DNA from 3 places in the Planctobacterium sp. AWM4_229 genome. Region 3 is predicted to be linked to each of the others. Evidence: predicted binding sites of a transcription regulator. Region 3 holds the regulator's gene; each other region holds the start of a gene.

Region 1 (9,966 bases), on a different contig from region 3:
GCGGCGCACCACAAAATCGTTTGGTTGAATATTCGCCAATGGAGTCCCGTCCACCACCCTTAATTGTGCCGAATTAAAGAAGGCTTCAGTCACCACAACTCTTGACGGATGAATACTGTATTGCGTTTGAGATAAACCATTGGGGGAGAAGAAATGACGCATCTGAAAAACCGCTAATTCGTCACCTTTTTTTACACCTTGCTTACTACCTATGTTTACCGACAGGCTGTTATTGTGGATACCAATTATTCTTCCATAAGTAGGCATACAAGCAATAAGCTCATCAATCTCAGAGGTTAACTCCCGCAGCATTTCGCCAGTAGCTTTGCCGAATTGCGATCCCCAAAACTCTTTGCTTGTGGCTTGTACTTTCTGGTGTTTATCAAATTGCCAAATTGCCGAGCGATGATAAGTCTTGTCAAAAAGAATATCCCCTTTGGTACCGTCTAATAACATAAAGCGAATCGACAGGTTTCTACCGGGATGTTTCTCATCCCAGAATTTTGCCACATCCAGGTAGGTCTGGGGTTCTTCATCCAAACTGAGTTCCACAATGTCGCCGATCAACACATATTGTGCGCTGGCTTGTTCGGCTAACAGCATTGATTGAGTTTTAAGGTCCTGAGGCTGAGGGAAGAAGGTGTAAGGCTCTACTTTACTGATCGTGGCGCGTTGGGAATAGACTTCAAAACTTTCTTTAATGGCGTTAGCCAATGGGCCATCAAGGGCATTGAGACCACCTATGGCTGCTTGCCGGTAGGCGCTGACATGGAGTTTACTAGTAACAATATTTTTTTTGTAATCAGACGCACTGCACTGATCCCTTTGGGGAAAGATATCCGCTCTTATGGCGACTTCTACAAAATCATCGTAGTAATGCTCGGATATTAACTCCACACTGGCTACCTCGCCTGAGGCTCTTATTTCAAGCCGTTCATCTCGTAACAACCCGTCGGTCATTTCCTGAACACTGCGCACCGAAGCACCTGCAAACAAAAGGGCTTGTCGTATCGCTTCATGAGTTGCTTGTTGTCTGGCCAATTCTTTGTTGTTGTTGTGTATTACTGCTTGACCACTGGCTTCAAACCAGGCTGCATGCGTAGGCAGACTCGCTACACTGAGTAGTGCCAACAAAGTAAAAATCTGTCTGAACATAAGAACCTCAATTTACATCTTTTGCCATGACGCGATATTTTGTCACTTATATCTGCTGCAATTGGTGAATTACCGTCAATAAGGCGTCAGTTTTTTTAGCTGCTTTGGTACAAGCACATTACGTACCACCTCAATCAATCATTGTTATTTATCAGAATAAATGGCAAACAACTTGCTTAGAAAGCATTAAACATTATTGATGTATCAATTGCGTCAATAATATAGCGCTGATAAAGATATCCTTTTATCAAGCGGATTGTATGCAAAATTCAGGCAAACTGATGGGTGGGTTATGAAGACAAAATTCAATTCCAAAATGGACAAATTACTTGTCGTTGGATTAGTGACACTTGGGCTATCCGGCTGTAAATCGCTGGAAGCGATGTATTACAGTGATAAGCAAGTAGAGTGGGAGTATGTCCAACCGGAGCAACATCCTGTACTGACTGCGGTAGGTTATGCACCTGTTAGCGCACAAATGGGCAAAACAGACTCAGCCAAAATGTTGATGGCCATAAAGGCATCCAAACTGGATGCTTACAAAGAACTGGCCGAGCAAGTGTATGGGCAGCGAATTGACACCCAGCAGTCTTTGGCTAACCTGGTGCTCAAGGACAATGATTTAAAGGCATCGGTTGAAGGCGTAATCAGAGGTGCTGAAGTGGTTAAAACCTATCCGGTAGGTGAGGATGTTTACGCAACGGAATTGAGTCTCGATTTTCAAAAAGTGTATGATATTTACCTTTCCACGGCACGTCCAAGAAAAATAAAAGAAATCACCTATTATTGATATATTGAGTTTTCCCGCTCCACTCAACATGAAAACCTCTCTTTTGAGAGGTTTTGTCGTTTTTGAGCAAGTACTATCGAGGTGCAAAGTAAAACGAGTTTATGCTAAAGGGGTTTATAGGTAAGGTATATTGTGTGCTTAGCTCAACGGTTAGGGGAGCTTTAATAAAACGTCAGGCTTTGACACCAGAGCCCAACATGCCGCCCTGTGTTTTACCTTTGTTGGTGTAAGTAAGTGATTCTTTGTTTCGTGCTGCCAGCATTACGTTGCGTAATCGCTGAAGTCTTATTTGGTTCTTTTCTACTGCCGCAGCGTTTACTTCAGTCTGATGCTGACACTTATGCAATAGTTCTTTGCCTTGCTGAGCCAATTCGAATTGTTCTTCGGAAAGCTCGCTCTCAGGCGTTTTTAATTTTTGCAGAGACACATCGTTTTGTGCTAACTGCTCCAGTAATGCCGATTTTTCGTCAATCAATGTCAGCAGACTTTCAGCATCGCGAGCAACCACCAACTCCAGTTCTTTTTGGAGGTTAGCTTCTAACGCCTGAAGTAGCGTTAGTTGTTGTTCTAGAGCTGCAGTCAAATCTGACATCAATTAACCTTTGGATAAGCCAAACAGTTCAGTTTCAGCTTTCGAGATTTTGGATGCCAGTTGCTCAGCATCAATCTTGTAAGAGCCGTTCTGAATCGCCGCTTTTAGTTTATCAACTTTATCTTGATTCACCGGAGCGTCGCTTGCTTTTTTCTGCACGTTCGCCAGTTGTTGTGCTGACTGGGTCAGCGAAACGGAATCCTGGCGAGGGGCAGCAGCAGCGGTTTGAGCTTGCTGTGCTGTATTCGCACTTTGGCCTTGCTGAGCCTGTTGTTGATTGAGTCGTTGACTCTCCAACTGTGGCTTCTGACCTGTGCCATTTACATTGTTAATAGCCATGATTAAATTCCAATACTTTTAAACCCTCAGTTAGCTTATCGGCTGACGCCTTTCAATCTTTAATAAAAAACCAATAAATGCGCTTTTTTTTTATACTGGCTAACTGTATTTTCGCAGTTTAAATTAAGACCATAAAAAAGTCTTTATAAAATCAATGATTTGCCAATATTTGTTAGGTTAACAGCGACATTGGCAATCTTCTAATGCGCCTCTCCGAGTTGCAGCGCACCTCGTTCCATTTTATATCTGGACTCGAACCTCGTTAACATTCGCCACTTCTGCTTCTAGCTGCTTTTTAGAGCGTCTATTTTGAACCGAGATCGTATCACCAATATTGCCATCTTGCAGTGCTACACCACTGGTTTTTATTTCAAGTCCGCTGAGCTTCGCAGTTATCACTATGGCGTCGCCTTTACAAACAAAGCATAGCATATTCGGAGATACGGTAGTGCCATCTCGTGAACGGCGCTTTAAACGCGCACCCACAACATCTTTTATATCGGCAAAAGTGCCGCCTCTTATACGTCTTTTGTCTACTTTTTCTAAAGTAACGTTATTGGCGGTTAATAAGGTACCCGGGGAGACCGTATCTGCCAGTACAACGACTTCTTGCATTTCTGTTACGCTGACACTCAAATAATGGAACCAACCATTGCTCGGGCAGCTCACTCTTACTGTTACGTTAGATTGACGCAAAGATTGCGAACTACTGCTGGCTTGCAAATCCACAGGACAGGCAGGGATGTTGATGCGTTCATCAATACTCCTGACGGAAATTTGTACATCATTGATGTTGTCTACTTCGGCATTTTGATAAACAAATATCTCTGCGGTCTCTTCCACAAGATTACGCATTAAATCTTTTTCTTGCGCAGCCGCTATATTGGTTGTTATAAACCAACCAATTAAGGAAAGTTTTAAGGTTTTCTTGAGGTTGGCGAAATTTTTCATGTTCACTTTCTTCCAATTTGGCTATGCTTAAAGGCAATTTTGGTAAAAACTTAACAGCGTCAAAAAAATAACGCTGTGTGGGCGAATAATAATCACGCATCCACATAAGAGTACTATTCAAGTATCGTGCCTGTTTGGATGAATTAGAGGTGTTTTATGGCGGGAATTTTAGATTCTGTTAACCAACGAACTCAGCTGGTGGGGCAAAACCGCCTTGAGCTATTATTGTTCAAACTCAATAATCGCCAACGCTACGGAATTAACGTATTTAAAGTACGTGAGGTTTTACAGTGTCCGCCCTTAACTTCAATGCCAAAGCTGAATGCCTTGGTAAGAGGTGTTGCCCATATTCGCGGCCAAACTATCTCGGTTATCGATATGAGTATGGCAACAGGTGGACGTAAGATTGAAGATATCAAAAATGCCTTTATTGTCATCGCGGAATACAACCGCTCAGTACAAGGTTTTTTAGTGGGCTCGGTGGAGCGCATTATTAATATCAATTGGGAAGCCATCTTGCCACCACCTGAGGGGGCGGGTAAGGCCAGTTATCTTACTGCTGTCACAGAAGTTGATGGCGAATTAATTGAAATTCTGGATGTTGAAAAAATCCTCAATGAAATCGCGCCAGCACGAGAAGTGGTGCGCGAAGACATGGCTGAAGAGTTGGCTAAGCACGACGCCAGTCTGGATGACAAGATTATTTTCATCGCGGATGACTCATCGGTAGCGAGAAGCCAGGTTAAAAAGGCCTTGTCCTCATTGGGCCTGGAAATTGAAGCTGCCAAAGATGGCCGAGAAGCGCTTGAAAGACTGAAAGAAATTGCCTCGGAAACCGGCGATGTAACCGACAAAGTTGGCGTTATCGTCAGTGATATTGAAATGCCAGAAATGGATGGTTATACCTTAACGGCAGAGATTAAGAGTACGCCTGAACTGGCTAAGTTACATGTAGTGCTGCATACTTCATTGAGCGGTGTATTCAACCAAGCGATGGTTAAGAAGGTGGGGGCGGATGATTTTATTGCGAAGTTCCACCCAGATGAACTGGCTACTGCGGTAAAGAAATGGCTGGACAAGTCAGCGGAAAAATAATCTGTGGTGAATAAAACATTAAGCGAAGACGACTACACACTGTTTAGTGAATTCCTGGAGCGCTGCTGTGGTATCGTTTTGGGACCGAACAAGCAGTATTTGGTGAGAAGTCGTTTAGCGCCTTTGATGCGAAAATATGACGAGCCTTCGCTGAGTCAGGTGGTTAATGATGTGATCAACGGCAGAAATAGGGGTTTGAGAGACGATGCTATTGATGCCATGACCACCAATGAAACACTGTGGTTTCGAGACAGATATCCTTTTGAACTGTTAGTCAAAGAGCTGTTTCCCAAATTCGCAGAAAGTCGACAGCCGGTAAAGATCTGGTGTGCTGCGGCATCATCAGGGCAAGAGCCCTATTCAATTGCGATGGCTGCAGCTGAATATCAGAAGTTGAATAGTCGATTTGCCGGTGTGCAAATTGTCGGTACCGATCTGTCCACGGAAATGCTGCAAAAATGTAAAGTGGCCACTTACGATTCATTGTCCTTGTCGCGAGGATTATCTGAGGAACGAAAACGCCAGTTTTTCGACGATACACCAGAAGGAAACAAGCGCATCAAGCCTGAGATTGCGCGTATGGTTACCTTCAGACAGCTCAATTTGCTGGACAGCTACGCCAATCTGGGGCGTTTTGATATGGTGTTCTGTCGCAATGTCTTGATTTATTTCGCACCAGAAGTGAAAAGCGCTATACTGCAAAAAATTGCCTCTGTGTTAAATAAAGACGGCATTTTATTCTTGGGTGCGTCAGAATCTATGGCTGGCTTATCCTCCGATTTTAATATGATTCGATGTAATCCTGGCTTATATTACACTCGAAAATAATTTTATTATATCAACGAACCCCTCTAATTTAGAGGCCTTTCGCGTTTCTCGGCGCAGCCCCTCTATCTAAAATATATTGCTTCTTCCAAAACTGGCACATGCCTTGCTTTCAATCCACTGTAAGTTTTTTGACGCTGTGGAGGCCAGAATGGCTATCAGTTTAGACAAATTAACCGCTTTGCATCATCGAGCTGTCTCAGTGAGACAGGATCGTATGGAGCTTATTGCCGGCAATCTGGCAAACCAGAATACACCCGGCTACAAAGCCAGAGACATAAATTTTCAGGAAGCGATGAAAAGCGCTTCGTATGAACAACGTATGCATCTCAATCGCACCTCATCCGGGCATATAGAAGGGCAAATGCAAAGCGACCGACTTGTCACCTTTCGGGTTCCAACCCAGCCGGATACCGGCGATGGCAACACAGTTGAAGGACAGATGGAAAAAAATGCGTTCCTGGATAACGGTTTGCGGTATCAGGCGAGTATTCAATTTCTGGATGGCAAATTTAAAGGCATGAAAAAAGCACTGACCGGAGGGCAACAATAATGAGTTTGTTTAATGTAATGGACATTGCGTCCTCGGGCATGCATGCCGAAGGCGTAAGGTTGAATACCACCGCTAGTAACGTGGCAAATGCTAACAGCGTAAGTTCTTCCTACGGTGAAACTTACAAGGCGCGACATGCCGTTTTTGCCGCAGAAATGAAAAATGCCACAAATGCCCAGGCACCGCTGGGCACCAAAGTTAATGTGTTGGGTGTTGTGGAGAGCCAAAAGCCCCTGCAGATGGAGTACTCCCCCAATCACCCCATGGCCAATGAAGATGGTTACATCTTTAAGCCTAATGTCAATGTCGTGGAATCCATGGCGGATATGCTCTCAGCTTCAAAAGCCTATGAGGCAAACGTGCAGGTGGCTGATACCACTAAGCGAATTTTCCGCCGCGTGATGATGTTAGGCCAAGGCCGATAGGAGAATAAGATGGACGCAATAGGCAGCAAATTATTAAACGATCAGCTGTACTGGCAAGAAGAAGGGGTACCGGTGGCGGATCCCAATGCCAATTCACAGTTAACCCAGGAAGATTTTTTCTCCTTACTCACTGAGCAACTTGCCATGCAGGACCCCACCAAACCGGTGGACAACGACCAGATGGTGGCGCAGATGACCAGCTTTACCATGGCGGATAGTCTGTCCCAGCTGAACGATAAGTTTGATGAATTTGCTTCATCCATGAATTCAAACCAGGCACTGCAAGCAACCAGCCTCATCGGTCAAACCGTATTGACGGAAAGCAGCGTGGGCAACACCTGGCAAGAGGGTGGTGTGAGTGGCTACATCATAGCCGATGCACCGGTTGAAGATATGCAAATTCAAGTACTAAATGAGTATGGCGAGGTGGTTCGTGAAATGGACGCTGGTAATCACGATGCTGGTGCCATTTCTTTTGGCTGGGATGGTACTGATGCCGACGGCAATCATTTGCCGGCCGGTAAGTATAAGGTGCAGGCAACAGGCACCATTGACGGCCTGAATACCGAACTGAACGTACAGATGAACGCTCAGGTTACCGGTACTGCCGTGGCTGCGCAAAATGTCAAAGACATGAAGATTATTATCGAAGACGATATTGGTCAGGTGCTGCGTACCATTGATGTGGGCAGTCAGCAAGCCGGTAATATCGAATTTGGCTGGGATGGCACGGATGATGCTGGGAATATCCTGCCGCCTGGATCTTATAACATCAAAATCGAAGGTGAAATCAATGGCCAGACAGAGTCAATTCCCTTTGGCATTAACCGTCGCGTAGAGAGTGTCAGTTTGGCAGGCGCAGGTAATGAAGGTGTTGTACTCAATTTGGTAGGCGATGAAAGCATCCGCCTCACCGACATAATAAACGTAAGCTAATTAGCAGGAGAACGAGCAATGTCATTTAATATAGCCCTGAGTGGTGTCGCTGCCGCTCAAAAAGACCTGGATACCACGGCAAACAACATTGCCAACGTAAATACTGTGGGATTCAAAGAGTCACGTGCCGAATTTGGAGATGTGTTTGCATCCTCATTATTAGGCGGTGGTCGAACCAAAGTCGGCGACGGTGTAGTAACCCAGGAAGTAGCCCAACAATTCAGTCAGGGCAGCTTACAGTTCACTAATACTGCGCTGGATTTAGCCATTACCGGTAACGGCTTTTTTGTTACCGTACCTGATATTTCCTCTCAGGATTTTACCTATACTCGTGCTGGCCAGTTTAAGCTGGACGAAGATAACTTTGTGGTTAACTCCCAAGGCGACAACTTATTAGGTTTTCCGGTAAACAGCGATGGGACTTCATCTTCAATTGCATTGAGTACCGCAGAGCCAGTGCAAATACCCGATTCTTCTGGTAATCCATCAGCCACAACCGAGGTTGACCTGCGCATGAACCTCCCTGCCGGTGATGCTGCTATCGACCCGGATGATTTCGATCCAGATGACACAACAACTTACAATGCGTCAACTTCGATTACAGTGTACGATTCCCTAGGTGAGTCTCATATTCAGACTTTTTACTTTATAAAGGATTCCAATGCGGCATCCAATGAGTGGTTAATGATCACTTCCGTAGATGGTGAGTTTTACGATTATACTAACTCTGACGGAACAGACCCTGCTGATGCTGCCGCTGTAAACAATGGTGGTTCAAACCACGTTGGATTTGGCAATACCCTCACGACCGCTGGCGGTGGTACCACTAACACCGGTATTTGGGGCACGCGACTGGTGTTTGACTCCAGCGGTGATTTCACTGAAATCCAGTCTGCTGATGGTAACGCTTTGCCTACGGGGGTCGCGGGCGATGTACTCATCCCTACAACTATTCCGTTAACAGGATTGACTTCAGGTGCCGATACAGCCCAAACATTGGCCATCAACTTTAATCTGGATACCAATGGCATCGGTGATGATGAACCCACGCAGTTTGCCTCAAACTTTGAGGTGACATCGTTAGAACAGGATGGTTTACCTGTAGGGCGTTTAACGGGTATTGATATCGGCCCGGATGGTCTGGTTAGAGCAACGTTCTCCAACGGTACCTCAGAGCCTATTAGCCGTATCGCTTTGGCGCGTTTTTCTAACGAGCAAGGTTTAACCCAAAATGGTAATGCCTCCTGGAAAGAGAGTATTTTGTCCGGCGAAGCGCTAGCGGGTGAGGCCACCACGGGTACCTTTGGTGATATCAACTCCTCAGCTCTGGAGCAATCCAATGTAAACCTGACTACTGAGCTGATTGATATGATCATCGCGCAGCGGAACTTCCAGGCCAACTCACGAGCCTTGGAAATAAACAATGCCCTGAACCAGACAATCTTGGGTATCAGATAATCTTAACGTCAATAATAAAGGGCCACATAACGTGGCCCTTTTTGTAACCACCTTCCATTTCGCTCTGCACTACTCCAAAATCGTTTTTGGCATGATTAATGCTTTGATACTGTTAAGTAAATAACAGGTCAAATTACCGTCATGGATAAAATGCTTTATATTGCCGCATCAGGTGCCTCTCAGGACCTGTTATCGAGTGCGGTTCGAGCCAACAACCTGGCAAATGCCCAAACCACCGGATTTAAGGCGATGATGGCGCAAGCCCGAGCCATGCCGGCTTTCGGCGACGGTTTGCCGACACGTGTATTTGCCATGACAGAAAGTCCGGCGAATCGCTACGACGCCGGAGCCATGGTGCAAACTAATCGCGACCTGGATATTGCCGTTGAAGGTAATGGTTGGTTTGCGGTAATCGACAAAAACGGCGGTGAAGCCTATTCCCGTAACGGCAGCCTGCAAATGGGCACCAACGGTGAGCTGTTGGATACCCGCGGCAATCAAATTGTGGGTGAGGCAGGTCCTATCTTTTTACCAATCCCACTTTCAAACGTGAGTGTGGCTCAGGATGGCACTATCTCGGTCAGACCCCAAGGCGCGCCTGCCAATGTGTTGGAGCCAGTGGGTCGAATCAAATTGGTCAAACCCGATCTTGAAAATCTGCAGCGCAGTGAGGATGGATTGTTTCGATTACCCGATGGTGAGCAAGCTGACCAGGATTTGACGGTGGGCATTCGTACCGGATTTTTAGAGGCGAGTAATGTTAACCCTATCGAAGAGATGATGGGCATTATTCAGTCTCAGCGTCATTACGAAATGCAGGTGAAGTTTATGAAAAAGGCGGAAGAAA
Region 2 (9,966 bases), 100 kb from region 3:
TAATTCTTGAAAGCTTGAGTTTTTGGATTCCAGACATACACCCCCCGAGCATTGGAGGCCAGCCAATAGTTATTGTTCTTGTCTCGGAACAGTTTGATAATGCGATCGTTAAAAATGTCCTGATTAGAATTTGAGAATCTAAGCACCTGTCGGGTCTGCAAATTATCCAGTTGCACTTCCATCAAACCCTTATTAGAAGCCGCTAAAATGCGGTTTTCCTCAAGTAACAAGTCATGAAACTGCAGACCCGAAATAACGGGTTTTACAAACAATTTCTCTTGTTTCGAATCATCTCGATCTGGAAGTTGTTCTTTCGTTAACAAGAACAAACCATTGGCTGTGGCCACCCATAGACGGCCTTGCTGGTCAGTGATCAATTTCCGAATGCGCTGCTGATATTCATCGGTACGCTCCGGTTCAGAAATCGTGGAAAACTGAATTAACTTAGTCTCACCCGAAAGGGGGGAAAATCGCATCAGTCCCTTGTTGGTTCCCAGCCAGGTGTAGCCATTTAGCGTTTCAGAGGTGGTGATAAACTGCTCTTCCAGGAAATTATCAAGTACCTGAGGTTCAGTAGCTAATGACTGGCTGTGATGTGAATATTTGAGGACGTTGTCGGAGGTAAAAAACCAGGTAGTATTGGTGCCCTCATCAAATTGAAAGGCCAGTACATCTCGGTTCCAATCCTCACTGCTATCCCAGTGCAGTTTTAATTCGTTTGTTTGTGCATTAAAGCTATACAAACCATGCTCAGACACCGATATCCAAAACAATCCCGTTTTGTCCTGAGTGACAAAATAAAAATAAGCTCCCTTTAACAAGCCGTCAGCTCTCTCGAAAGGCCTGACACTGTAACCATTGTATATGTTCAGCCCTTCTGCAGTACTCAGCCAGATAAACCCGGTATTATCCTGGTAAATATCATTGATAGTGCCCTGAGTTAGTCCTTCAGCAGTGGATATGCGTTTGAGGGTAACTGGTTGATTAGCCTGAAAATTATCAGCATAGGAGGCAGGTACCAGCAATACAGGTAACAAAGCCCAAAATAAAATACGACGACAAAGAAACAAGTGATATAAACCCGATAACTGAAATTCTCATTGAATATGATAGTTAAAAATCAGAGTTTACGCACAGTTAGCATAACAATTAGACATTAATGAACTTTGTGCACATTCAAGATGAAGTACAAGCCCGCACCTGAGGGTGCGTCAGTTACTGTGCTGTTTAGGTTGGGCCAGCACAAAATTTACCAGCGCAAATAAAATAGCCATCATTACCAATAAAAAGCCCGCAAAAAACAATCGGCCTGTCCAGTCAATATCAGAAGAATGAATAGAGCTTTCCGATCTAGCGAAAAGCGCTGAACTCCCGAGTAAGCTCGCCGACAGGAACAGGGTTCCTTTGAAGTTGTTTAGTGCGTCGGCCATTGCTTTATTCCTGACCTTGGGCTCATAAGATACAAGCGAAATTGAGCTGGATTTCGAAGATGCGTAATACACTGCATTATATAAGCATACTCATCGCTATCAGGCTGAACACTGGCAACCGCCTGCAACAGCTTATTACTCGCTTGTGTGCATACTTGCTGAGCCAGTTCGGCTTGTTTTAACTGCTCAAGGCAGTGATGCAATAACATAGTTAAACAACCCAGCTGGGTAATCAGATAGAGATGTTCCGTACCATAAATATCCACCAGGATTTGACTGGTTTCCCACGCACATCCTAACTGGGGTAAAGCCTCTTGCCAGCATTGCTGCTCTGCAAGGATTTCTCCTTTTAACTGCATCTGATGCAAATAATCAAAACCCAAATGCGAATTGAAGTACAACCAATCGCGGTGATGTGCACACAGGAAGTTTACGTTTTTTTTCTGGTTCCGAGCTTCCGAATGTGTCGTACCAGATTGGTTTAAATTTAACTGAGACTTGAGCATAACGGTTAACTTTTTTTACAGGTGTTATTATCCTGCCTTAACCTGAAATTAATTTCAAATGATAATCATTATCATTTGCATAACATTTTGTTATTTCCAAAACGGAGGTGGGAATAAAAAGATCTAAAGCGATGGCGAGGCACTGCAAAACAGCAAACAACTTTGTAAAAGTTTTGCTCGAAATGAAATCGCCATCGGCGTATCTTTAAAGGCACCCCACCGGCTCATCAAACGATAAGTTGAGGCGTATTTTTGGCTCTACAGAAAATAACAAAGATTATCTACATAATGTCTGGCTGGACTTGCATCTTGTTAGGTGTGTTAGGTGCATTTTTGCCGATACTACCCACCACTCCATTTTTATTGCTGGCATTATGGTTGTTTAATCGCAGCTCACCTCGATTTCACGCTATGCTTTTAAACAATCCATGGGTTGGTAGCACGTTGAGGCAATGGGAAGAGTCAAGATCGATTACTTCTTCCGCCCGCCGTCGGGCAGTGATCATGATCGTCGTGGTGTTTTCTCTATCTATTTATCTGGTCAGAGACACCTGGCAGTTACAATTGATGTTGGCCCTGCTGTGCAGTTCGCTACTGCTATTTATGCTGAAAATTCCAATTAAAAACAATATAGCAACCACCTCTGCCCAGCCTGACACTGACTAGCCCAGTGGCTGCCGCTAGATTTATGTTTTTCGGGAAGCAATTTGAGCAAGTGTCAGCTTTTACACTCTTTGGGTTGTAATAGCAGTTCTAAAGCACTGAGGTAAGCATTGCTAGAAGTTCTCAGCATGTCCTGCTGCAATGATTCCGATGCTTTGTGGGCACGCTCCAGATCATCAGCAATCACCACAAGATCCTGCTGTAATCGCTGCACGGCATTCTCTAAGGTATAGGTAAGTTCGTGCACTTTAACCATGTCTTCAACTCCGATTTGAGGTTTATTCAATATCGCTTGTAGCTTGGCGTTAAAGTTATTTAAATTGCAGATAGCAACACTGGTATCAGGTGCCTGCAATGCCGGAAAGTGATCGTAGTCTTCGTCCGCCGAAAGAGTGGGAGCCACTAGAAACGAAATTGAGACAGCGCTTAGCAAAAGATTTTTCATTGAGAGTCCATTAGTTTGGTTTTCTCAATGTTAATGGTAACTATTAGCATTTGCAACAACGCTGATATATGAAATCACTCATTGAGGCAAAGAATTTACTCCAGCCCCAGAAATCCGCCCGTTTGATGCTTCCATAACCTCGCATATTGGCCGTTTAATGCCAATAACTCCTGGTGTGAGCCCATTTCAATAACTCTTCCTTTATCCAATACAATCAACCTGTCCATCGCGGCAATTGTGGATAAGCGGTGTGCAATGGCCAAAACAGTTTTGTTGTCCATTATTTTGTTCAGGCTTTCCTGAATGGCCACTTCAACTTCAGAGTCCAAAGCAGAGGTAGCTTCATCCAAAATTAAGATGGGTGCGTCTTTCAATAAAACTCTGGCAATAGCAATGCGCTGTCGTTGCCCCCCTGAAAGTTTAACTCCACGCTCCCCCACCATAGCATCGTAGCCAGTGCGACCTTGTTGATCAGATAAACTCATAATGAACTCATGGGCTTCCGCCTGTTTTGCGGCGCTAATTAGTTCCGCTTCTGTCGCGTCAGGTTTGCCGTACAGAATGTTTTCACGAATAGAACGATGCAGCAAGCTCGTGTCCTGAGTCACCATGCTGATATTGGCACGCAAACTTTCTTGTTTAACCTGGCTAATATCCTGGTCATCTATAAAAATGCTACCAGAATCAACATCAAAGAAACGCAACAACAGATTCACCAAGGTAGATTTACCGGCACCGGATTTGCCCACAATGCCCACTTTTTCCCCTGCCCTGATGTTCAATTGCAACCCGTCAAATACTGGAACCTGCTGAGATGTACTTTTGTAATTAAAATTGATTTGCTGAAAGGTAATAGCACCATCATCAACACGTAACGGCTTAGCCGCTTCGCTATCTTTAACCTCGGTGGGTAAAGAGAGCGTGTTCATGCCATCTTGCACCATTCCTATATTTTCAAATAACCCGGATATTTCCCACATAATCCACTGGGACATGCCATTGAGTCGCATTGCCAGTGCTACGGAAACTGCGATATCTCCAGCTGTTACTGTGCCTTCTTGCCAATAGTAGAGCCCGGCAGTCACCACAGCAAAAACCAGCAGGGCATTACTCAGCCAAATGCAACCATCCAGCAGCGTAACCAGACGCATTTGGGGGTACACTGTTTTTAAGAACGTATCCATACTACTTCTGGCATACTCAGTTTCTTGTGCGCTATGAGAGAAGAGCTTTACTGTCTGGATATTGGTGTAACTGTCTACAATGCGGCCAGTCATGTTGGAGCGGGCATCAGCCTGTTGCTGTGAAACGCGTTTAAGACGAGGTAAAAACAATCTCAGAATCAATACATAAACAACAAACCACAGAATAAAAGGGACAGCCAGGTTGATATCCATAGTCATGACCAGGATGACAATACCCACGAAATAGACACTCACGTAAACCATCAAATCCAACATTTTCAGTACAGTTTCCCGTACCGAAAGGGCGGTTTGCATCACTTTAGTGGCTATCCGTCCGGCAAAATCGTTGTAGAAAAATGACAGGCTTTGATGAATCAAATACTGGTGGGCCGACCAGCGAATGCGCATTGGAAAGTTCCCCAACAGAGACTGGTGGGAAAACAGCGCCTGCAGCACCACAACGGTTGGTAAGCCAACAACTAACAGTGCAGCCATCCAATACAGGGTATTTTGATGTTGCTGAAAAAACGAATCCGGATCGCCTGCAGCAACAGCGTCAACCAATGTGCCAAGGTAGCCGAATAAATATACCTCCAGCACGGCAACCGCCGCACTGAGTAGCGACATCATCAGCAGAACAAACCACATCCCCTGGCAGTAATGAAGACAAAAAGCCATTAAAGTTTTAGGTGGCTTAACGGGCTTTTTATTGGGGAAAGGTTCGGTTAACTGCTCAAAAAACCTGAAAATCATAGAAGCTCAAATACTCATAAAATAAAGAGGGTTAGCCAATACAGGCAAATCCCCAATTGCACCAAAAAGAAGGCAAGACGCAATTGCACCGCAATCACAGAGGTAGACAGAATATGGACAGCGGATTGTGCCATCCGCGCGGCAAATACAACCAACGCCAAAGGATCCGTTAAGGCCTGTTGCTCTATGGCCAGACTCAACAAAAATGTCCCCCCCACAATGGGGAAGCTCTCAATGCAGTTGGCTTGTGCTCTGGTAAGACGCAGCCCCAACGCGGTAACATCTTCTCCACTGGCATTGAATTCATTGGCGGCTTTTTGCCCTTTAGCAACAATCACTGAACGATAGCCAATAAGAACCAAGGTTAACAAGATAGTCCAGCCGATATAGCCGGCAAGTGCGATAATCGTGGCAGACATAAAACACTCCAAATTATGATTTAGAAACCAGACCCGAATATATGAGAAAATGTTCCAGTGCAGCACCAGTTTATTGCTTTTAGTACAAACAAAAAAGGCTCCATTCGGAGCCCTTTTTCACTGCAATGCAGATTATGCCTCTTTTGCTTTCTCACGAGAAGCACGTTTACGCTCATTCTCAGTAAGTAGCTTCTTGCGAATGCGAATGCTCTCTGGTGTTACTTCAACCAGCTCATCATCATCGATAAACTCAAGCGCTTGCTCCAAAGACATGACGATAGGCGGAACCAGATTCTGCGCTTCATCGGTACCCGAAGCACGAACGTTAGTTAACTGCTTGCCTTTTAACGCATTAACCGTCAAATCGTTATCACGACTGTGAATACCAATAACCATACCTTCGTACACTTCAACACCGTGACCGATGAACAAACGGCCACGCTCTTGCAAGTTAAATAATGCGTTTGTTAACGCTTTACCTGCAGCGTTAGCGATAAGAACACCGTTCTTGCGCTGGCCAATGTTGCCACCTTTATGAGCACCATAATGATCGAATGTATGATAAAGCAGACCCGAACCTGAGGTTAATGTCATAAACTCAGTTTGGAAACCAATCAGCCCACGACTTGGAATGATAAAGTCCATACGCACGCGGCCTTTGCCATCAGGAGACATATCGGTCAGCTCACCTTTACGCAAGCCGATCTGCTCCATAATAGAGCCTTGGTGCTCTTCCTGGCAGTCGATAGTCAGTGTTTCAAATGGCTCTTGTAATTCACCATCAACGGTTTTCAGAATAACTTCTGGTCGAGATACGGCCAGTTCATAACCTTCGCGACGCATGTTCTCAATTAGGATACCCAAGTGTAGTTCACCACGTCCGGACACGCGGAACTTGTCTGGATCATCCATTTCAGTGACGCGCAAGGCAACATTGTGCACCAGCTCGGCTTTTAAGCGATCAAGGATATTACGGGAAGTAACGAACTTACCTTCTTTACCTGAAAACGGTGAGGTATTTACCTGGAACGTCATGGTTACTGTTGGCTCATCAACCGACAATGGCGGTAACGCTTCTACTGTGTTGACATCACAAACGGTATCAGAAATTTTCAGCTCACCAAGACCAGTGATAGCAATGATGTCACCCGCGTAAGCGGCTTCTACTTCGTGGCGCTGCAAACCAAGGTAACCCAGCACCTGACCTACTTTACCATTGCGCTTTTTGCCATCAGCAGTGACAACGGTAACCTGTTGGTTAATTTTAACGCTACCACGTGTAACGCGGCCAACGCCAATAACGCCCACATAAGAATTATAATCCAATTGAGAGATCTGCATTTGCAGAGGACCATCAACATCAGCATCAGGAGGTGATACCTGATCGACAATAGTTTGAAACAGCGCAGTCATGTCATCCGCGGGCTGGTCAGCATCCAGTGAAGCCCAACCATTAAGTGCTGAGGCATAAACCACCTGGAAGTCCAGTTGCTCGTCGGTAGCACCGAGGTTGTCAAACAAATCAAATACCTGGTCCATTACCCAATCAGGACGTGCGCCTGGTTTATCAATCTTGTTGATAACCACAATTGGTTTCAAACCTTGAGCGAAGGCTTTTTGCGTTACAAATCGCGTTTGCGGCATTGGGCCTTCTTGAGCATCAACCAGCAATAATACAGAGTCAGCCATAGACATAACGCGCTCAACCTCACCACCAAAGTCGGCGTGTCCGGGAGTATCTACGATATTGATTCGGTAATCGTTCCACTTAATGGCCGTATTCTTCGCCAGAATGGTAATGCCACGCTCTTTTTCGATGTCGTTGGAGTCCATCACGCGTTCTTCTGTCTCACCTGTGCGACTTTCAAGAGTCCCAGACTGCTGTAGAAGTTTATCTACCAAGGTGGTTTTACCGTGGTCAACGTGGGCGATGATTGCGATATTGCGCAATTTTTCAATGGCTACCGGATTGGCTGTCATGTATTGATTTCTCTGTAACTTATTAAAACGATGACTGGCAACAGTAATCCTGCTTATTCTGTACGGTTTTTAACCGGACAATGCCAGCGAGGCGCGGATTTTACAGGTTTATCAACAAATAAGCGATGGAAATCTAGACTTTCTGCCGAATATTCACTGGATTGTCACAAATTCTATGGCAATAGAGGTGTAAATTAAGAACAGCTTGGAATATCTTGCACCAATCTGGAATTAGTCTAGCTTTTAAACATATGGAAGGACACTGCCAGCACCACATTGGTGCAGAGCGCATCATATTAGCGCATCAATGAAGCTAAAACAGTGCAACACCTCTCAGAGACATGTTCTAATCCTTTGTTTTATAAGGGTTAATATGTTTTATTTGAATGGCACGAAATTAGCTAAATACATCTGTTACTAAATTACGATATGATTTCAGGATTATTTTCTGGTGTTTCCTGACACCAACCATGACCTACTCAATTGGAGGACACTATGTCAGTAGAATCGGCTTTAGCCTTAATCGCGGAAAGTGAAGCGAAATTTGTTGATTTAAGATTTACCGATACCAAAGGTAAAGAGCAGCACGTATCGATTCCCGCAGCACTTATCGACGAAGATTTTTTTGAAGAAGGCAAAATGTTTGACGGCTCTTCCATCGCTGGCTGGAAAGGAATTAACGAGTCTGACATGATTTTGATGCCAGATCCTGCAACAGCAGTTTTAGACCCGTTCGCAGAAGAAGCTCAGGTTAACATCCGTTGTGGTATCGTTGAACCTTCTACCATGCAAGGTTATGACCGTGACCCTCGCTCTATCGCACAGCGTGCCGAAGAATACCTGAAATCTACTGGTATCGGTGACAAGGCGTTTTTTGGTCCTGAGCCAGAATTCTTCTTATTTGACGACATTCGTTTCCACACTGAAATGGGTGAATCTTTCTACAAAATCGACGCCGCAGAAGCAAAGTGGAATTCAGGTGCTGAATTCGAAAACGGCAACTTGGGTCACCGCCCGGGTGTTAAAGGTGGTTACTTCCCGGTACCTCCAGTAGATTCTGCCCACGATATCCGTACTGCTATGTGTTTGGTTATGGAAGAAATGGGTTTGACTGTTGAAGCTCATCACCACGAAGTAGCAACCGCGGGTCAAAACGAAATCGCCTGCGAATTCAACTCTATCGTTGAAAAAGCAGACGAGATTCAAATCTACAAGTACGTTATCCACAATGTAGCAGACGCCTATGGCAAATCAGCGACCTTCATGCCTAAGCCATTGGTAGGCGATAACGGTTCTGGTATGCACTGCCACCAGTCAATCAGTAAAGATGGTCAAAACATCTTTGCAGGGGACAAGTATGGCGGTTTATCTGACGAAGCCTTGTACTATATTGGCGGTATTATCAAGCACGCGCGTGCAATCAATGCTTTCACCAATGCGTCTACTAACTCATACAAGCGTTTGGTGCCAGGCTTCGAAGCTCCGGTAATGCTGGCATATTCTGCACGTAACCGTTCTGCATCTATTCGTATCCCATACGTAACTAGTGCAAAAGCACGTCGTATCGAAGTACGCTTCCCTGATCCTACAGGCAACCCTTATCTGGCCTTTACGGCCATGCTGATGGCAGGTCTTGACGGGATCAAGAACAAGATCCACCCTGGCGATGCTATGGATAAGGACTTGTATGACTTACCAGCAGAAGAAGCAGCAGAGATCCCAACTGTGGCCAGCTCTTTGGAAATGGCGTTAGAAGCTCTGGACAACGACCGTGACTTCCTGAAGGCCGGTGGTGTTATGAGTGATGACATGATTGACGCCTACATTGAGCTGAAAGCTGAAGAAGTAGAAAGACTTAACATGACGACTGCGCCTGTTGAGTTTGATATGTACTACAGCGTATAAACCTGTAACACATTGATATATAAAAACCCGCTTGATAGCGGGTTTTTTTGTGAGCATTTTCACAATCACTATTGAGAAATAGTGCAGAGTCATCAACACTAGAGTTATTGATAGTCACCCGGTCTGTACAGTCATGCTACGAAAGTGTTTGCTCATAGCTTTAATTGCCACTGTATCTATTGTCACGTCAGCGAGCACCAAAATATACAAGGTGGTGAAGCCTGATGGCACCGTCATCTATACCGACAAGCCGCCTCCCGGTGCATCCGAATACAAACTCCTCAAACAGCCAAATTTGATGCCTTCAATGGCCACAAACCAAAATTCAAAAGCCAAAGAGACTCAACTAGCGCCAGTAGCTAAACCAACACTAAAACTACTTAAACCAGCCAATGAAGCCACCGTAAGAAGCAATGCAGGCGAGGTAACCATTGAAGCGAGCATGGCACCGGAAATGACTGGCCAGTTCATACTCTATTTAAATGGCCAACTTCATAGTCGTCACATTGCTCCAATGTTTGAATTGGAGGGCCTGGATAGAGGTAGCTATAACATTAAAATTGAGTTTCTTGACCAGTCAGGCAAGCTACTTGCATCTACTCAGCCAAACACATTTTATTTGCATAAAGCTTCTGCATTAATTCAAGCAAACTAGACAAATCAAAGGCTTGAGAGTCGAAG
Region 3 (9,966 bases):
AAGGCGGACTTGGGAGCAGAGCTGGCGGCGTCATATACAGATAAGTTCATAGCTGCTTTAGGAGAGCCTGATAGCTCGGACGGTAATCCTGTAATGCGCTTTATAGCAGCATTTCGCAACGCACTAAACGTTGACCAGCAAATGTGTTTATGCGGTTTATTTGGTGCCGAAAGCGCTGGACTGCCAGAGAAGGTACAGCGTGAAACACAGTTATTCTTCGAGCGCAATATTCGCTGGTTAAGCCAAGCATTTATGATTTTCTCTCAGTTAGATGAGGCAACAGCGAAGCAGGAAGCTGTAAAATTGCTGGCGCTCCTGGAAGGCGCAATGCTGATGAGTAATACCATGAAGGACAATAGTTTATTCGAACTGGCAATGAATGAATTCGATTATTGACTATTTCAGCAGCCCCCAAGATGATTTTGCTTTGAGTTAATAGCAAAAAAAGGTGATTTTGAAAGTTTGCACAACGCTCAGTTCGAAGCACCGTTCGGGGTTCCCTTTACACGCAGTAAGCTAAGTATTCAGATCACACAACGATGAGAGGTATCAGGGACGATACCTCAGTCAATGCCAGTATAGGGATATACTGTCATTGATGGTCATTGTTGTGCTGAATGCGAAGATTACGCTTTGCGTGTTAAGGGCTGCGGAGGATTCTCAAGGAGTGCCGCAGGCAGCATTCCTTGAGGCGCTGCCGGCGCTCCGGCAAAACAACATTCAAATTCCAATGTATTGGGCTTTTCGAGCAAAGTGATAACTAACAGTTTTAACTGATTGCAATTAAAGATCGCCTGCTGGAACATCTTTGATTTCTGGCCAATAATCATCGGCTTTGACAATATTGCCTGCTATGTCTTTGAGCCAATATTCATGTACCGTTTCATCTTTATTGACATACAGTTGACCATCGACGATTTTGAAAGCTTTGCCATTAACTTCAAACTTTTTACCAAAGCTGGTTCCGGTTGAGCAGTAGCCGCCGTAGGCTGGGGCATACTTTGCTGGGTTAGCGTTGAACAGATCGCGGTTTTGTATTGAGCTGAAACGATAAATCGCGTCTTGGTAGATTGCAGTAATTTCCGCCGTACCGAGGACAGGTTTGTTTTCAGTAAAATAAGCTACGGCGTCATGCCCCGCTAAAATAACACCGTTTTCATCGGTTTGGGTATCGATACCTGCAAAGACGTTAAAGCTGAGTATCAGGGTAAAAAGTGTTGCTAGTAATTGTTTCATGATTTAGGTCCGTTGATTAAAACTGCTTACAAGACCTAAGCGGAATCCAGGATATTTCTGATTTAAAAATTATGAGTTAGCACGTTTTGATTTGAAATTTTTCTGTGGGTCGAACTTTAGTCCAGAAGCCCTACAGTTATTTGAAAGTTTGCCAGTTTCCTGTCCTCTAAAATTGTATTTATATTAACAAATTCATAGGGTTATCGAGTAGAGTATTTTACAAATAAGTTAAGATGATTAGGATAAGTGTGCTAACGAAGTCTAATGTTGTCGTTTCACATCAAAGTAAATAAACCACCCCATTTCCCCTCATGAAGCGCCATTGAAAAACGTTAAGCAAGTTTCCGGTGATTTTCAGGGATGAAAATCAAGTCACGCCTAAGCATGGACGCGCATCGTGACGACGGAAACTTGCAGTTTTTCATTGGACTAAGCGTAATGCGGGGAGCGTTTTTCTTTCGCATACGGTTTCTTTTTAGCAAAAAGACAAATTCATCGGGAATGAATTTGGACAGCTTTAGCTGTCTTCAGGGAAATACAAGGATGTATTTCACAAATGGTATGTGGACCAAAGGGATTTGGTTCAGAAAAGCCATGGATGGCGTCTGTCATGCTACATTGAAGTCAAAATAGATATGGGGATTCTAAAGACTTTAATTCGACAACGTCCTATCAATTTATCACTACTGTCCGAGTAAACTCGGACCTACAAAGGATATTCTGAAGTTTAAACTCTAACCTACAATAGCAGCCAGGTTGCTGTGCCCAGAAAGGCGAAAATACCGACAACGTCGGTAATGGTGGTGAGAATAACACTACCAGCGAGTGCGGGATCAATTTTCAGTCTTTTCATGACGATGGGCAAAATAACACCGGAAAGGCCGGCGGCAATCATGTTGACTAGCATGGCAAAGGCGATAACCAGGCCCAGCATGTAATCCTGTTTCCACAATGCAACAACGGAGGCGATTAATACTGCCCATATCACACCATTGAGAAATCCAATCGCCAGTTCTTTACTGATCAGCCAACGAGAGTTTGAGGCACTGACATGGCCCAATGCCATACCGCGAATAACCAAGGTTAAGGTTTGGTTACCTGCCACACCACCCATGCTTGGCACTATGGTATTTAAAATGGCCAGTACCGCTAGTTGGCTCAAGGTGGCTTCAAATAAATCACTCACCATGGCAGCCATTAAAGCTGTAAACAAGTTAACCCCTAACCAGATTGAGCGACGTTGTGTACTTTTTAAAACGGGCGCAAAGGTATCCTCTTCATCTTCCAAACCCGCCATACTCATCATGGAGTGTTCCGCTTCTTCACGGATAATATCCACCACGTCATCAATGGTAATACGGCCAACCAATTGGTTGTTGGCATCTACTACGGGGGCGGAAAGCCAGTTATGCCGCTCGAATAGTTTGGCGACTTCGGTTTCATCCATGTCTACTTTAATGACTTCCGGCTCTTCCTCCATGATTTCTTCAACACTGATCTCCGGAGCGGCAGTAATGAGGCTGGTGAGTGAAACTGTGCCGATAAGCTTGTCGTAGCGATTGGTGACATAAAGCATGTCGGTATCTTCAGGCAACTCCTGTTTCAGTCTCAAATAACGCAATATGACCTCAACACTCACTTCAGGACGCAAAGTGATGGTATCGGTGTTCATAATGAACCCGGCGGTGCCTTCGCCGTAGGATAGTGCCTGTTCAGCACGAGCTCTGTCCATGCTGTCCATGGATTCCAGAACATCCTGAACTACTCTGTCCGGCAGACCGTGCAGCATTTCTGCAAGGTCATCGGTATCCATATCTTCTAGTGCATCGGCCAGTTTTTCCGGCACCATTTCCCGCATGATACCGTTCCGCACATCCTCAGAGAGTTCTTCCAGAACATCACCGTGATAATCGGTATCTATTAATTTCCATAGCAGGGAACGATTGCGTACGGGGGTCGATTCTAAAAGCAGTGCAACATCGGCCGGGGGAATGCTATGCAGCATTTTGCGCACATGAACAAATAGACCATTGCTCAGCGCTTCGTTAATGGCATCAAGCTGGGTTGTGACGTACTCTTGTTCTATTTTGCTCTGCTCTTTCATATTTTCCTCCTGGAGGAAAAGGGGGGCTGTGTGAGAGCAAACCCATATTGCGTAGTCAATTTAGAGATGAAGGATTTGAAGGAATACACAGAACTGGCGGTACCCTGAGGCGGGTTGTTACTCACCAAATCAGAAAAGAAGAAGTATAATTGCGTCGCTGGCGGCACTTATCGACACTCCTCTGCGCATTCTTCGAACTACCTGTTAATTAGGGCAGGTATTTGTTTTTATTAATATAGTTTAACGTAATAAGACCGTATTAGATATCAGCATTAAATAATATTCGAATTTAACCAGTCAGATTTTTCAGGTACTGCCAAAATCGTTATTCATCTTCATTAAATCGGGCTGAAAATAGTGCCTCAATGGCTTCCATTGCCGCTTCAGCGTCTTCACCTTCGCACACTACTTTGACTTGCTTATTTTGAGACCCCTCCAGCATCATCAGCCCCAGAACACTATTGGCAGATACACTTTTGCCGTCTTTTTGCACCAATATCTCGGCCGAAAATGAGGTAGCAAGCTTTACCAGTTCAGTGGCTGCTCGTGCGTGTAGCCCCAGCTTATTAATGATAGTCAGCTCTTTTTCGATACGGTTCAAGTGTCCAGTTCTCTGTGTCGGGTTTGTACGTCAGGGTGGGCTACCGAAAAATAACGAGATAGTGTTTCAGCCAGAAATACGGAACGATGCTGACCACCGGTGCAACCGATAGCAACGGTTACATAGCTACGGTTATTGCGTTCCAGATGTGGCAACCAGGTTTCAATCAAGTTTTGGATCTGCCCGATCACCTTATTCACAATGGGTTGTGAAGTAAGGTACTGAGCCACCGGGGTATCTTGACCCGTGTAGGGTTTTAATTCAGGTATCCAATGAGGATTGGGTAAAAATCTCACATCAAAAACATAATCTGCGTCTTTTGGGACGCCATTTTTAAAACCAAAGGATTCAAAAACTAATACCAGTCGCGAGGATTTTTTTCCTAATATACGTTCTCTAACAAGCTCTGCTAACTGGTGAATGGATAATTTATCAGTGTCGATGTGCAAATCTGCACGTTCATATATTGGGGTTAACAGTTCGCGCTCTTTAACAATCGCATCTGCAAGGGAGATCTTGTTTTTTGAAAGTGGGTGCAGACGGCGAGTTTCGCTGTAGCGCTTGATCAGCATGTCGTCACTGGCGTCGAGATAAATGATAGTTAAATCGGTTTTATTGGGCAGAAAATCCAGGTTTTCAGCCAATAAATCGGGATCTTTAGGTAAGTTACGCACATCAATACTGACGGCAATTTGATCGTATTCACTCACTACAGCATGAGTTAGCGTGGGCAGCATGCTGACGGGAAGATTATCTACACAGTAGTAACCCAAATCCTCCAAAGCCCTTAATACCACAGACTTTCCGGATCCGGATCGTCCGCTGATCACAATTAGTTTCATACCAGTGCTTCATAAAGTGCGTTGTCTGAATGGCAATTGCGAATAACCTTGATAACCTCTTTATCACTGAGTTTTTGAGCGATACGAGCCAAGGTTTGAAGGTGGCCGTCGGTTTGCTCAGTAGGCACAAGAATCGCAAAAAAAATGTCGACAAGCTGATTGTCGATTGAGTCAAATTCTATACCAGGAGAGCAGGTAATAACAATAGCCAGAGGGGAACTCAGACCATCTACTCGGCCGTGCGGGATAGCGATACCTTGTCCAATACCTGTGCTGCCCATTTTTTCTCGGCATAATAAACTGGCAAGCACATCTTCTTCGTTAAGTGCATCTAGTTTTTCGCTGGCAATGTTGCTGATGATTTGGAGTGCGCGTTTTTTGCTGGTAACAGGGACTGCACAACGCGTGCAGTCCAATGAGAGGATGTCTTTGATTTCCATCCTTGTTTAGGCCTCTTAATGACTCTTGAGTTTTTCTTTGTGTTTTATGACTTGCCTGTCTAGCTTGTCAATCAGTGAGTCAATCGCAGCATACATGTCTTTATGCTCCGACGTGGCAAATACTTCACCTCCATCAAGATGCAGGGTTGCTTCCGCTTTTTGGTTGAGTTTTTCAACGTTTAAGATGACATACACATTGTTTATGTGATCAAAATGTCGCTCAAGCTTGGTAAATTTTGTATCGACATAATCGCGAAGAGAATCGGTGATTTCGACGTGATGACCTGATAAGTTTATTTGCATAATTGGTCGTCCTTCTTGTAGGGAAGTCTATATTAGACTCTTACGTTGGTTAGATGGAGGAATCGAGAGCGATTCCCGGTATTTCGCAATGGTTCGCCGGGCTACCATAATGCCCTGATCGGCAAGCAATTGCGCAATCTTGCTATCACTTAGTGGTTTAGCCTGATTTTCTGCCGCCACAAGCTTTTTGATAAGTGCTCTAATTGCCGTAGAAGAACACTCACCACCATTTTCCGTTGCCACATGACTGGAAAAGAAATATTTGAGTTCGAAAATACCTCTTGGCGTGTGCATGTATTTTTGAGTGGTTACCCGTGAAATCGTGGACTCGTGCATGTCTACCATTTCTGCCACATCGTTTAGTACCATTGGCTTCATCATTTCCGGTCCATGCTCAAAAAAGCCATGTTGTTGCTGCACGATACAATTGGCCACTTTCAGCAAAGTATCGTTACGACTTTCTATGCTCTTGATAAACCATTTGGCTTCTTGCATGTGGGAGCGAATGAATTGACCGTCCGCACTGCTGCGGCTGTTTTTACTCATCGCAGCGTATTGTTGATTGATATTCAACTTAGGTACTGATTCGGGATTGAGTTCCACTACCCAGCGTCCGGATTTTTTAGTGACAGAAACATCTGGAATAACGTAATCCGGCTCTTTGGTATTGAGGGTACTACCAGGATGAGGATTGAGGGTTTGCAGCAGTTTTAATACTTCTTTTAACTGCTCTTCCCGCAGTTTCGATTTTCGAATAAGGGTACGAAAATCTTTGGCCATTAACAAATCAGAATAATCGCAAAGCAGTGATTTGGCCTCTTTCAACCAAGGGGTATCAGCGGGAAATTGCCCCAATTGCACCAACAAGCACTCTTGCGGCGAGATGGAGCCAGAACCCATAGGGTCAAAGTGCTGAATGCGTTTTCTGACACATTCTACTTCGTCCAGCTCAATTTCTTCATCATTGAGACTTTCCAGAATATCCTCAACCGATACGGTGAGATAGCCGCTCTCATCAATGGAGTCGATGATGGCCAATGCAATGGCTTGGTCGGTTTCACTGAAAGGTGTCAGATGCAGTTGCCAAAGCAAGTGATCTTGTATGGATTCGCTGGTTTCTCCCTGGTAAACCTGTTCATCATCGGAACCAACACTGGCAGCAGGGGCTGGTGCAGAAGACGCGCTGTAATACTCGTCCCAGGTACTGTCGATGGGGAGCTCATCGGGCAAATCATTTTTTTCGAATGCGTCGCTAGAATCAATACCGTCAGAGCCATTGAATTCTTTATCGCTGTCTGCGCCGTTTAGATCTGAACTGGATTTTGGCTCTTTGAGTAATTCTAAAGCCTCGTCACTGTTGCCATCTGTAGATTCATCCACTTCCAGAAGTGGGTTGGCGTCCAATGCGTCTTGAATCTCCTGTTGCAGATCCAGCGTTGATAATTGCAACAAGCGAATGGCTTGCTGCAACTGCGGCGTCATTGTTAATTGTTGACTAAATTTTAGTTGTAAAGACGGCTTCATTAAAAATGGTTTTTCCGACTCCAGAATGCGAAATTATCGCAATCCACTTATGAGTTATTGTTTTAGTAACTATAGCCTGAATTGCTCACCCAGGTATACATCTCTTACTTGCTGATTGGCCAAAACCGTTTCCGGTTCGCCCTCAGCGATAACTTGCCCATGGCTGACGATGTAAGCTTGCTCACATACGTCGAGGGTTTCGCGCACATTGTGATCAGTGATCAGAACGCCAATTCCTCTGTCTCGCAGATGGTGAATAATCTTCTTTATATCATTAACAGAGATAGGGTCAACGCCTGCGAAAGGTTCGTCCAGCAAAATAAACTGTGGGTTGGCCGCTAGTGCCCGGGCAATTTCCACTCTGCGACGCTCGCCACCAGACAGGCTCATGCCAAGGTTATGGCGAATATGATTTAAGTTAAATTCATCCAGCAGCTCGTCTGCCAGTTCTTCGCGTTGTTCGTTATCCAGTTCTTTGCGCATTTGCAAAATTGCCATGAGATTCTGGAAAACGCTTAATTTTCTGAAAATCGAAGATTCTTGAGGCAAATAACCAATACCGTGCCGGGCACGGACATGCATCGGCTGTAAAGTCAGTTCGTGTTGGTCTATGAATACTTCACCTTTATCTAAGGTGACCAGACCTACGATCATATAAAATGTCGTGGTTTTTCCAGCGCCATTAGGACCCAATAAGCCCACTATTTGTCCGGTATTCACCTGGATGCTTACATCCCGCACTACCTGTCGGCTTTTATAAGATTTTGCCAAATTGTTAGCATATAAGGTTGGCACTATCAGTGTTTCCTTTTGCGGTTTATGCGTATTTAATTTTTATCGTCAGTTTGAAACACCGTTGTTACCCGGCCATCTGACTCATCACCGCCGGCAATGAGCTGTTCTTTTTCAAGATTAAAACTGATTTTTTCGCCTCTCACCATACTGGTGTCTTGGTGCAGTTCTGCTGAACCGTTCAATTCCAACGTTCGCGACTCAACCACGTAACGTATTTCTTCGGCTTTTGCAGTAATTTTACTGCCATCGTCCATGGTTTGAGAATATACCGCAGGTTTACCGATTGCGATAAAGATCTCCTTTCCCTTGCCATCCTCGGCACTCACTCGCACCTCGTCAGCATCGATGGAAAGTGATCCCTGACGAACTCGCACATCTTCTTTAAACACTGAGGTTTTGCGCTTTCCGTCAACAAATTGTGATTTGGAGTCTACTTTAATGGGAAGCTTAAAATCTTCCTTACCTGCCAGCGCTGTTGTTGAGAATAGTAGGCAAGCGCCACTAATTAACAACAGTCTGCTGATAAATGGTTTCAACATGTTCTTTTAGTTCCAATTTTCGGGTTAACAGATTGACGCTAAGCCCGTTGCTTTTTATGACAAAATCCTGACCCGTAATTATCACCGGATTGTCTGATCTCGCTGTGTTTTTTTCTAAATCGATTTCAACGAAACTGGTTTCTATGGTTTGCACAAAGTCCTGTTCGTTGAGACTTTTGATTACCACATTTTGCTCAAGTTCAATTCGTTGATCACTGTATAGTGTGCCTTCCTTAGCAATGATTTGCCATGGTGAGTCGGTTTCGTCGGTATATATCGTATATTCTGGCTCTTCAAACAAGGTAAACCCGAGAATTTCGTAATGTTCCATAGATGCCGCGAATACTTCGTGATTGATACTTCCCGACTCGTTGTAGAGCGTGCTTTTCATGTTCCGGGCCTGATAGTTGGGATCCCATGCTTCAGGTCGTTCATCAATCACTTCCGGCGCATCAGTCGTGGCTACCATATTGAAATAGATGGTGATGAGCACCAAAAATAAAAGCCCTAAGCTGAGATGAATTCTACTCATACACTACTTGCCTGAATGCCATTCAATTTGTCCTGACTTAAAAGGATCAGGTCACAAAGTTCACGCACACAACCAAATCCACCGGCTGTTCGGGTGACATAATTACTCACCTCAATCACTGAGGGGTGGGCGTCTGCTGGGGCCACTTTAAGGGCGGAAAGGGCAAACATGCCGGTATCGGGAAGATCATCACCAATACTAGCAGTATTTTCAGGGAGGATACTTAATTGTTGTTGCAGATTTTGCAAAGCGGTTTGTTTTTGCTCTTCACCTTGAATGATGTGCTTCACTCCAAGTGCTGTAAAACGTTGGGCAACAATATTCGATTTTCTTCCTGTGATAATAGCCACTTCTATATCCGCGGCCATTAGCGCTTTTAAGCCGTAACCATCTTTAGTGTGAAAGGCTTTCAGTTCCTCACCACTGTTACCCATGTAGATTCGACCGTCGCTAAATACGCCGTCCACATCACAGGCCAGCAATTTTATTTTTTTGCAGAGCCTAAATGTATCCTCTGCAATTTGGCCATAAGGCGTATCTACTGTATTCATTACACGAGTCCTGATTTGATCAAATCAAGCATATTTAAGGCACCAACAGGGCGGTTGTGGGCATCCACCACAATCAGGCTGCTAATATTGCGGTGTTCCATTTCACTCAATGCTTCAGCGGCCAGCATTTCTCGATGGGCCGTAAAACAGTTGCGGGTCATGACTTCACTGATGAGGGTGTTATGCACATCTTTGTGGGCGTCGATGACACGGCGTAAATCACCGTCGGTGAATATGCCGACGAGTTTTCCTTCTGGGTCGACAATGCCAGCGAGACCTAAACTCTTTTGGGTAATAATGACAAGCGCATCGCGAATGCTGCACCCCTCTGAAACAAGCGGTACTCGGTCTCCAGAGTGCATGATATCGTTTAAGGTCAATAGTAACTTTTTACCCAATGAGCCGCTTGGGTGTGATAAGGCAAATTCTTCGGCGGTGAAGTTTTTTGCATCTAACAGCGCAACTGCGAGTGCATCCCCAAGAACCAAGGTAACGCTAG

What was found. The regulator sigma-54, encoded in region 3, starts transcription at its own class of promoters, with help from an activator protein. The targets are predictions, from matches to a motif close to GTTGGCACGNNNNTNGNNT.
Region 1: flgB (flagellar basal body rod protein FlgB) is a predicted target of sigma-54. The motif match lies at 5,841-5,859, and genes of this name have one in related genera.
Region 2: glnA (glutamate--ammonia ligase) is a predicted target of sigma-54. The motif match lies at 7,766-7,784, and genes of this name have one in related genera.

Annotation. Positions count from the first base shown of each region.
Region 1 covers NZ_JBSWWX010000009.1:8,304-18,269, reverse strand. Annotated here, with positions in the region: gene ACXAGP_RS18770 (flagella assembly protein FlgT) at 1-1,155, opposite strand, end outside; gene ACXAGP_RS18765 (LPP20 family lipoprotein) at 1,448-1,945, shown strand; gene flgN (flagellar export chaperone FlgN) at 2,118-2,537, opposite strand; gene flgM (flagellar biosynthesis anti-sigma factor FlgM) at 2,541-2,876, opposite strand; gene flgA (flagellar basal body P-ring formation chaperone FlgA) at 3,117-3,827, opposite strand; gene ACXAGP_RS18745 (chemotaxis protein CheV) at 3,984-4,922, shown strand; gene ACXAGP_RS18740 (CheR family methyltransferase) at 4,926-5,750, shown strand; gene flgB (flagellar basal body rod protein FlgB) at 5,899-6,300, shown strand; gene flgC (flagellar basal body rod protein FlgC) at 6,300-6,725, shown strand; gene ACXAGP_RS18725 (FlgD immunoglobulin-like domain containing protein) at 6,735-7,661, shown strand; gene flgE (flagellar hook protein FlgE) at 7,680-9,119, shown strand; gene ACXAGP_RS18715 (flagellar basal body rod protein FlgF) at 9,261-9,966, shown strand, end outside.
Region 2 covers NZ_JBSWWX010000010.1:3,632-13,597, reverse strand. Annotated here, with positions in the region: gene ACXAGP_RS19415 (EAL domain-containing protein) at 1-1,070, opposite strand, end outside; gene ACXAGP_RS19410 (hypothetical protein) at 1,212-1,430, opposite strand; gene ACXAGP_RS19405 (hypothetical protein) at 1,415-1,936, opposite strand; gene ACXAGP_RS19400 (YbaN family protein) at 2,189-2,602, shown strand; gene ACXAGP_RS19395 (DUF6746 family protein) at 2,655-3,044, opposite strand; gene ACXAGP_RS19390 (ABC transporter ATP-binding protein) at 3,140-4,978, opposite strand; gene ACXAGP_RS19385 (MAPEG family protein) at 4,996-5,400, opposite strand; gene typA (translational GTPase TypA) at 5,533-7,380, opposite strand; gene glnA (glutamate--ammonia ligase) at 7,876-9,285, shown strand; gene ACXAGP_RS19370 (DUF4124 domain-containing protein) at 9,434-9,940, shown strand.
Region 3 covers NZ_JBSWWX010000010.1:105,533-115,498, forward strand. Annotated here, with positions in the region: gene ACXAGP_RS19795 (TetR/AcrR family transcriptional regulator) at 1-396, shown strand, start outside; gene ACXAGP_RS19800 (YHS domain-containing (seleno)protein) at 784-1,236, opposite strand; gene mgtE (magnesium transporter) at 1,976-3,340, opposite strand; gene ACXAGP_RS19810 (HPr family phosphocarrier protein) at 3,666-3,941, opposite strand; gene rapZ (RNase adapter RapZ) at 3,938-4,783, opposite strand; gene ptsN (PTS IIA-like nitrogen regulatory protein PtsN) at 4,780-5,223, opposite strand; gene hpf (ribosome hibernation promoting factor) at 5,239-5,526, opposite strand; gene ACXAGP_RS19830 (RNA polymerase factor sigma-54) at 5,554-7,050, opposite strand; gene lptB (LPS export ABC transporter ATP-binding protein) at 7,120-7,845, opposite strand; gene lptA (lipopolysaccharide transport periplasmic protein LptA) at 7,878-8,384, opposite strand; gene lptC (LPS export ABC transporter periplasmic protein LptC) at 8,347-8,916, opposite strand; gene kdsC (3-deoxy-manno-octulosonate-8-phosphatase KdsC) at 8,913-9,467, opposite strand; gene ACXAGP_RS19855 (KpsF/GutQ family sugar-phosphate isomerase) at 9,467-9,966, opposite strand, start outside.